2 linked regions of the Variovorax paradoxus genome follow. The protein of the gene in region 1 interacts with the protein of each later gene in a pairwise test. Links are inferred from orthologs where the notes say so. Each region holds a gene or a part of one and is shown in the gene's direction. Other genes may lie near its edges.

What was found. The genes of interacting proteins can lie anywhere in the genome.
Region 2: the proteins of GOQ09_RS07880 (region 1) and lpdA interact in binary tests that used the Escherichia coli proteins (3 or more experiments, as listed by UniProt). The link is inferred for Variovorax paradoxus from one-to-one orthologs.

What each region holds. Positions count from the first base shown.
Region 1 is NZ_CP046622.1:1,686,600-1,691,236, forward strand. What follows is about bases 1-3,059. They hold GOQ09_RS07880 (UvrD-helicase domain-containing protein), read left to right. Parts: upstream 1-356; coding sequence 357-2,762; downstream 2,763-3,059. Other genes in these bases: GOQ09_RS07875 (GMP reductase), read right to left, coding at 1-151; GOQ09_RS07885 (DUF2339 domain-containing protein), read left to right, coding at 2,884-3,059. In the rest of the region: more of GOQ09_RS07885, read left to right, coding at 3,060-4,637. UniProt on the Escherichia coli protein: A helicase with DNA-dependent ATPase activity. Unwinds DNA duplexes with 3'-5' polarity. Translocates on single-stranded DNA with 3'-5' polarity. Initiates unwinding more efficiently from a nicked substrate than double-stranded DNA.
Region 2 is NZ_CP046622.1:2,426,560-2,431,137, forward strand. What follows is about bases 991-3,990. They hold lpdA (dihydrolipoyl dehydrogenase), read left to right. Parts: upstream 991-1,578; coding sequence 1,579-3,402; downstream 3,403-3,990. Other genes in these bases: aceF (dihydrolipoyllysine-residue acetyltransferase), read left to right, coding at 991-992; GOQ09_RS11425 (MFS transporter), read left to right, coding at 991-1,582; GOQ09_RS11435 (C40 family peptidase), read right to left, coding at 3,492-3,990. Outside these bases: more of aceF, read left to right, coding at 1-990; more of GOQ09_RS11425, read left to right, coding at 989-990; more of GOQ09_RS11435, read right to left, coding at 3,991-4,076; GOQ09_RS11440 (PQQ-dependent sugar dehydrogenase), read left to right, coding at 4,351-4,578. UniProt on the Escherichia coli protein: Lipoamide dehydrogenase is a component of the glycine cleavage system as well as of the alpha-ketoacid dehydrogenase complexes.

The sequences.
Region 1 (4,637 bases):
ACTCGTCGACCACCGTCTTCATGTTGGCCGGCACCACCGGCAGGCGGAAGCTGCGCGCGCCCAGCGTCACGCTGGTATCGCACTCCGATCGGCTTTCCACGCGGCATTTGCGCGGCAGCAGCAGGATGTTGTCGTAATCGAAAATTTGCATGACCAGGCTCCTGAAAAGGAATCGTTGAAACGAACGAATGAGCGCTTGGTCCGGCCGGTCTCCGTGGCGTTCCGAAAAGAAAACGCCCACAAAAAACCGGACGCAAGAAACTTGGGCCCGGTGATTGATTTTACGCAGGGTGGTGAAGGGAGGTCTTCCAGTTCTTCATATAACCCGCATACGAGTTGGTTTCTACAATCGACGGATGTTGTTTAACGAACCTGCGGCTGATGCCAACCCCCTGGAACTGCCGTTGTTGCAGAACCTGAACCCGGAGCAGCGCGCCGCGGTCACCCTTCCCGCGGGCAATGCCCTCATTCTTGCCGGTGCCGGCTCGGGCAAGACCCGGGTGCTGACCACCCGCATCGCCTGGCTGCTGCAGACCGGCCAGGTTTCCGCCGGCGGCATCCTTGCCGTGACCTTCACCAACAAGGCCGCCAAGGAGATGATGACGCGGCTCACGGCCATGCTGCCCGTGAATGTGCGGGGCATGTGGATCGGCACTTTCCACGGCCTGTGCAACCGCCTCTTGCGCGCGCACTGGAAGCTGGCCAACCTGCCTTCCACCTTTCAGATTCTCGACACGCAAGACCAGCTTTCGGCCATCAAGCGGCTGATGAAGCAGTTCAACGTGGACGACGAGCGTTTTCCGGCCAAGCAGACGCAGTGGTTCATCGCGGGCGCCAAGGAAGACGGGCTGCGCCCGCGCGACGTGGAGATCCGCAGCGACGACGATCGCAAGAAGGTCGAGCTGTACCAGCTCTACGAAGAACAGTGCCAACGCGAAGGCGTGGTCGATTTCGGGGAGCTCATGCTGCGCAGCTACGAACTGCTGCGCGACAACGACCCGGTGCGCGAGCACTACCAACGCCGCTTTCGCCACATCCTGATCGACGAGTTCCAGGATACCAATCGGCTTCAGTACGCGTGGATCAAGATGCTCTCGGGCAACACGGTGGCGGGCCAGTTCACGCCGGGCCAGAACAGCGTGATTGCCGTGGGCGACGACGACCAGAGCATCTATGCCTTTCGCGGCGCGCGCGTGGGCAACATGGCCGACTTTGTGCGCGAGTTCGATGTGCAGCACCAGATCAAGCTGGAGCAGAACTACCGCAGCTACAGCAACATTCTCGATTCGGCCAACGAGCTCATCAGCCACAACAAGAAGCGCCTGGGCAAGAACCTGCGCACTGACCAGGGCCCGGGCGAGCCGGTGCGCGTGTATGAATCGCCCACCGACCTGGCCGAGGCGCAGTGGATGGTCGAGGAAATGCGCCAGCTCGTGCGCGACGGCTTCGACCGCAAGGAAATGGCCGTGCTCTACCGCAGCAATGCGCAGAGCCGGGTGATCGAAACGGCGCTCTTCAACGCCTCGGTGCCGTACCGCGTGTACGGCGGCCTGCGCTTCTTCGAGCGGGCCGAAATCAAGCACGCGCTGGCCTATTTGCGGCTGCTCGAGAACAAGGACGACGACACCAGCTTCCTGCGCGTGGTCAACTTTCCGCCGCGCGGCATCGGCGCGCGCACGCTCGAGCAGCTGCAGGACGCGGCGCGAACGGCGGGGCGCTCGCTGCACGATGCGGTGCATGCCGTGGGCGGCAAGGCGGGCTCGAACCTCACGGCCTTTGTGGCCAAGATCGACGTGCTGCGCGAGCAGACGCAGGGCGTCAGCCTGCGCGAGATCATCGAGCTGGTGCTCGACCACAGCGGACTTGTCGAACACTACAAGGCCGACCGCGAAGGCGCCGACCGCATCGAGAATCTGGAAGAACTGGTGAACGCGGCCGAAAGCTTCGTCACGCAGGAAGGCTTCGGCCGAGATGCGGTGGCACTGCCCGTCGACGAGTTGCGGCAGTCGCCCGCCAGCCAGGGCATCGACCTGACCCGCCCCGTGGTCGACGAGCCGCTCGCGCCCGACGCCGAAACCGGCGAAACGCTGAGCCCGCTGGCCGCGTTCCTCACGCATGCGGCGCTCGAATCGGGCGACAACCAGGCGCAGGCCGGGCAGGACGCCGTGCAGCTGATGACCGTTCACGCGGCCAAGGGGCTGGAGTTCGACTGCGTGTTCATCACCGGCATGGAAGAGGGCCTGTTCCCGCACGAAAACTCCATGAGCGACTTCGAAAGCCTCGAGGAAGAGCGCCGCCTGATGTACGTGGCCATCACCCGCGCGCGCAAGCGCCTGTACTTGAGCCACTCGCAAACCCGCATGCTCCACGGCCAGACGCGCTACAACGTGAAGAGCCGCTTCTTCGAAGAGCTGCCCGAAGGCGCGCTCAAGTGGCTCACGCCCAAGAACCAGGCGTTCACGCCATCGGCATTCGGCTACGGCGGCGGCTATGCGAGCACCCGCGGCGGTGGCGGCAGCTACAGCAGCGGCAGCAGCTACGGCGGCAACAAGGACACGTTCGCAAGCCCGCCGGTGCCGCCGCAGAAAACAGCACCCTCGCACGGCCTGCGGTCGGGCATGCAGGTGTTCCACAACAAGTTCGGCGAAGGCACGGTGCTGTCGCTCGAAGGCACGGGCGACGACGCGCGGGCACAGGTCAAGTTCACGCGGCATGGCGTGAAGTGGCTCGCGCTGTCGGTGGCCAAGCTCACGCCGGTGTAAGCGCCGCCAGGTTTGCTATTAAACAAATAGCTGACCTTGCAATAGCCACGGGCGTTTGCGGCGGTTTCTAGCGAAGCAATCGCCGTACACTCCATGCTCGCCAAAACAAGGGGAGCTGAGGATGTGGTTCATTGGCATGATTGCCGGCCTTTTCATAGGGGCCTTGGCCGAGTCGGTTCCAGCTGCGCTGATATTGGCGGTTGTCGGCGCGTTCGCATTGCCGAAAATCGTCGGCAAGAAGAGCACCGCCGAGCCTGAGCGCACTGAGGCCGAGCGCGCGCAGCCTGCCGGCATTGCCTCGGCGTCCGGCACCGCCGCATCGACTGCCCCCGCAGGCGGCATGCTGAAGCTGCAGCAGCGCGTGACCGAGCTCGAACAGCGCGTGAGCATGCTCGAGCGGCGGCTCACGCAGGGCGCTGGCGAGGCGGCGCCTGCCGATGAACAACCCATAGCGGAAGCAGTTGCTCCCGCGACGCTGGTGGCGCAGCCGGCTTCCCAAGCCGCGCCGGCCGAGCCGATCACGCCTGCCACGCCGAACCCGATCGCGCGGCCTGCCCAGGCGGCCGCAGCCGCAGCCGCCGCAGCGCGTGCCTCGATGCCGGCCACGTCGCCCGCGGCCGCCGAGCCAATCCCTGCACCGGCACCAGTCAAGCCGCCGGTTGCCGTGCCAGCGCCGCGGCGCCTGCCACCACCACCGCCTCCGCCCGCAATTCCGCTGCGCGACCGCTTGCCCGCACCCATCGCCAACCTGATCTTCGGCGGCAACATGCTGGTGAAGCTCGGCGTGCTCATCCTGTTTCTGGGGCTCGCCTTCTTGCTGCGCTACACGGCCGAGCGCGTGACGGTGCCTGTCGAACTGCGCTATGCGGCCGTCGCGCTGGTGGGCGCGGGCCTGCTCGCCCTGGGCTGGTTCCTGCGCCGCAAGCGCGCCAGCTATGCGTTGATCCTGCAAGGCGCGGGCATCGGCGTCTTCTATCTCACCACGCTCGCGGCCATGAAGGTGCACGAGCTGCTGCCACCGACCGCCGGCTTCGCCTTCCTGTTCGGCGTGGCGGCGCTCAGCGCGGTGCTGGCGGTGCTGCAGAACGCACCGGTGCTGGCCATTGTTGCGGCGCTCGAGGGCTTTGCGGCGCCGGTGCTTGCCTCCACGGGGCAGAACCGGCCCGTGGGGCTCTTCACCTACCTGCTGGTGCTCGACGTCGGCATCGTGCTGATCGCCTGGTTCAAGGCCTGGCGGGTGCTGAACCTGATCGGTTTTGTCGGCACCTTCACGCTGGCCGCGGGCTGGGCGCACAAATACTACACAGACGACCAGTACGGCATCGTGCAGCCCTTCCTGCTGGTGTTCTTCCTGATGTTCGTCGCGGTGGGCCTGCTGTTCGCGCGCCGTACGCTGTTCGACGCACCCGTGCAGCCCGCACAGCCCCTGGCCACCCGCGCGCTCGACACGCTGCGCCGCGCGGGGCGCGTCGACAGCTCGCTGGTGTTCGGCACGCCGATGGTCGCGTTCGGCATGCAGTACCTGCTCATGCAGCCGTGGGAATACGGCGCCGCCTTCTCGGCCATGGCGATCTCGGCCTTCTACCTGGTGCTGGGCCGGCTGGTGTTTGCCACGCAGCCCAAGGGCCTGGCGCTGCTTGCGGAGGCCTACGCCATCGTGGGCGTGATCTTCGGCACGCTGGCCATTCCGCTCGGCCTCGAGGGCCGGTGGACGGGCGCAGCCTGGGCCGTCGAAGCGGCCGGCATGTACTGGCTGGGCGCGCGGCAGGGGCGCGTGTATGCGCGGGCGTTCTCGTTCCTGGTGTTCGCCGGTGCGGTGTGGAAGCTGCTCGAAGCCACGCAACTCGATGCGGCGCCGGGGCATCCGCTGCTGCA
Region 2 (4,578 bases), 740 kb from region 1 along the record:
CAACTCCGTCGGCTGCTGCCGCACCGCACGAACCCACAGTTGCACCCACCGGCAAGCTGCCGCATGCGTCCCCCTCGGTGCGCAAGTTCGCCCGCGAACTCGGCGTGCCACTCGAAGAAGTCAAGGGTTCCGGTCCCAAGGGCCGCATCACTCAGGAAGACGTCCAGAGCTTCACCAAGGCCGTAATGAGCGGCCAAGCGAGCACCAAGGCATCCGCAGCCAAGGCGCCAGCCGGCGGTGGCGGCGCAGATGGTGCGGCATTGGGCCTCATTCCCTGGCCGAAGGTCGACTTCGCGAAATTCGGCGCGGTCGAGCGCAAGGACCTGTCGCGCATCAAGAAGCTCAGCGGTGCCAACCTGCACCGCAACTGGGTGATGATCCCGCACGTCACCAACAACGACGAAGCCGACATCACCGAGCTGGAGGCCTTCCGCGTCTCCACCAACAAGGAAAACGAAAAGTCTGGCATCAAGGTCACGATGCTGGCCTTCGTGATCAAGGCGGTGGTTGCGGCGCTCAAGAAGTTTCCTGACTTCAACGCCAGCCTCGACGGCGACCAGCTCGTCTACAAGCAGTACTACAACATCGGCTTTGCGGCCGACACGCCCAACGGGCTCGTGGTGCCGGTGCTGAAGGACGCGGACAAGAAGGGCATCCTGCAGATCAGCGCGGAGATGGGCGAACTCGCTAAGAAAGCGCGCGACGGCAAGCTCGGCTCGGCCGACATGCAGGGCGGCTGCTTCTCGATCAGCTCCCTCGGCGGCATCGGCGGCACGCATTTCACGCCCATCATCAACGCCCCCGAAGTGGCCATCCTCGGCCTCTCCAAGGGCCAGATGAAGCCGGTGTGGGACGGCAAGCAGTTTGTGCCGCGCCTGACGCTGCCGCTGTCGCTGTCCTACGACCACCGCGTGATCGATGGTGCCCTGGCTGCGCGCTTCAACGCCTACCTGGGCCAGGTGCTCGCGGATTACCGTCGAATCCTGTTATGACCACCGTAGTGGCCGTCCGCAAAGGCGGCCAGGTCACGATGGCGGCGGATTCCCTGGTGACCTTCGGCGACACGCGGCTTTCGCACCGCGCCGAGGCGAACCAGAAGATCTTCACCATCGACGATGCGGCGGGGCAGAGCCTCTTTGCCGTGGCCGGGGCCGCCGCGCACTTTCTGGTGCTGCAGCATGCATTGGCCGCGCAGCCGCGCGAGGCGTTGCTGTTCGGCAGCAAGCACGAGATCTTCCGCACCTTCACGCTGCTGCACCCGGTGCTGAAAGACTCGTTCTTCATGCAGACCAAGGAAGACGAGCATGAGCCCTACGAGTCGAGCCAGTTCACGATGCTGATGGCCAACCAGAGCGGCATCTACGGCATCTACAGCTACCGCGAGGTGTTCGAGTTCAAGCAGTTCTGGGCCATTGGCTCGGGGCGCAGCTTTGCACTTGGCGCCATGCACGCGGCGTACGACATGAAGTCGCGCACCTCGCGCGACGTGGCGGAGGCGGGGATTGCCGCCGCCTGCGAATTCGATCGCAATTCGGCCCCACCGGTCGACGTTCTCACACTCAAACTGAAAGTGTCCAAATGAGCGAACAACAAATCAAGGTGCCGGACATCGGCGACTTCGACGAAGTCGCGGTCATCGAGGTGCTGGTCAACGTCGGCGACACGGTCAAGGCCGAGCAGTCGCTGATCACGGTCGAATCGGACAAGGCCTCGATGGAAATTCCATCGTCGGCTGCCGGCGTGGTGAAGTCGCTCGCAGTCAAGGTGGGTGACAAGGTCAAGGAAGGCTCCGTGGTGTTGACGCTGGAGGTGGACGGTGCCGCAGCGCCCGCGCCCGCAGCAGCGGCCCCAGCGCCAGCCGCTGCGGCGCCCGCGCCCAAGGCGGCTCCTGCGCCCGCGCCGGCCGCAGCGCCCGTTGCTTCCACCTACGGCGGCAAGGTCGATGTCGAGTGCGACGTCGTCGTGCTCGGCGCCGGCCCTGGCGGGTACTCGGCCGCATTCCGCGCTGCCGATCTCGGCTTGAAGGTGGTGCTGATCGAGCGCTACGCCACGCTTGGGGGCGTTTGCCTCAACGTGGGCTGCATTCCGTCGAAGGCGCTGCTGCACGTGGCGTCGGTCATGGACGAGGTCAAGCACTTTGCCGACCTGGGCGTGAGCTTTGCAGCCCCCACGGTCGACCGCGCCAAGCTGCTCGGCCACAAGAACAAGGTGGTGGGCAAGCTCACCGGCGGCCTCACGGCCATGGCCAAGATGCGCAAGGTGACGGTGCTGCGCGGCGTCGGCAACTTCATCGACCCCTACCACCTGGAAGTGGACGAGACGTCCGGCACCAGCTGGGACACCACCGGCAAGAAGCAGACCGTCAAGTTCCGCAACGCGATCATTGCGGCCGGGTCGCAGGCCGTGAGCCTGCCGTTCATGCCGAAGAACGATCCGCGCGTGGTCGACTCCACCGGCGCGCTCGAGATGGGCACCGATCCCAAGCGCATGCTGATCCTCGGCGGCGGCATCATCGGTCTGGAGATGGGCACGGTGTATTCCACGCTGGGCGCGCGCCTCGACGTGGTCGAAATGCTCGACGGCCTGATGCAGGGCGCCGACCGCGACCTGGTCAAGGTGTGGCAGAAGATGAACGCGCCGCGCTTCGACAACATCATGCTCAAGACCAAGACGGTCGGCGCCGAAGCCACGAAGGAGGGCATCAAGGTCACCTTCGAGGGCGAGAACGCGCCGAAGGAGCCGCAGGTGTACGACCTGGTGCTGCAGGCCGTTGGCCGCAGCCCGAACGGCAAGAAGATCGGGGCAGAGAAAGCCGGCGTGACGGTGAGCGACCGCGGCTTCATTCCGGTCGACATCCAGATGCGCACCAACGTGCCTCATATCTTCGCCATCGGCGACATCGTGGGCCAGCCCATGCTGGCGCACAAGGCGGTGCATGAAGCACACGTGGCGGCCGAGGTGATTGCCGGCGAGCAGAAGGGCGACAAGGAGCTTTCGAGCGCCGCCTTCAACGCCCGGGTGATCCCGAGCGTGGCCTACACCGACCCCGAGGTGGCATGGGTCGGCCTCACCGAAGACCAGGCCAAGGCGGAAGGCATCAAGATCAAGAAGGGCCACTTCCCGTGGAGCGCTTCGGGCCGTGCCATTGCCAACGGCCGCGACGAAGGCTTCACCAAGCTGCTGTTCGACGCCGAGACGCACCGCATTCTCGGCGGCGGCATCGTCGGCACGCACGCGGGTGACATGCTCGGCGAGATCGCGCTGGCCATTGAAATGGGCGCCGACGAGATCGACATCGGCAAGACCATTCACCCCCACCCGACGCTGGGCGAAAGCATCGGCATGGCGGCCGAAGTGGCGCACGGTACCTGTACTGACCTGCCGCCGGCAAAGAAGGCCTGAGCGGCCGTTGAGCCGCTCCGGGCAATCGGAGCGGCCATAAAAAAATCCCGCCGCGGCGGGATTTTTTTATGGCTTGAAGGGCGGACGGATCAGTCGCCGGAACGGGTTGCGGCTGTGGCCGCGGTCTTGACCTCGTCGTTGGGCGCGCCGCCCAGCACGCGGCGGGCTCCGTCGAAGCGGCGGCTCCAGTAGCTGCCGTTCATGTCTTCCACCCGCACTTGGGCGCCGGTGCGCGGCGAATGGATGAACTTGCCTTCACCGACATAGATGCCGACATGGCTGAAGGCGCGGCGCATGGTGTTGAAGAAAACGAGATCGCCCGGCTTGAGTTGGCTGCGGTCGATTTTTTCCGTGGCCGCCGCTTGTTCCTCGGCACGGCGGGGCAGCAAATGGCCGACCGTCTGGTTGTACATGGCACGAACGAAGCCGCTGCAATCGAAGCCCGACTCCGCCGTATTGCCGCCGCGGCGATAGGGAACGCCAAGGAAGCCGATGGCGGTCACTACCAGGTCGGAAGTCCGTTCTGTGACTGTTTGGCGAACCTGCTGGAGTTGCCCGATCAAGCCCTTGTCGGCAAGGAGGCGGGCCAGTTCGTCATCGGTTCGGTCCTGTTGAGGAGCGGCCTGGACGGCGACGGCAAACAGGAGGGAAGCGGGTAGGACGAAAAAACGCATGGCGCGTAGGATATTGATGACGCGCGGTTATGTCAACCTCATCCCAATTGGTGAATGTATCTGCAAATGATTGATTTGCCTGAGATTTTCCGATTTGGTTGAAGAAAAAATGTAACGGTCGACCTTTATGAACCATAAGCGATTGCGCGCGAATGAACCTCCGCACGAAAGGTGAATCAGCTAACGGCGAGAGTTTGATCGACAAAATCTCGCAACATTGCCGCAACTTCCCGCAAAAACCATGAACTTGCAAATTGGACCGAACTTTCGGCTCATGGGCCGCACTGCTGTCCTCGCTGGGCTGGCCCTTGCGGGCACCGTTGTAGCGCAGATACGTCCTGAGACCATTTCGTCCGGTCTTGAGAACCCATGGGGCGTGGCCTTCTTGCCGGACGGCCGTTTTGCGGTGACCGAGCGAGCCGGCAGGCTGCGGGTGATTGCAGCGGACGGAAAAATCAGTGCACCCGTGGCCGGTTTGCCCGCCATTGCGGCGGGCGGCCAG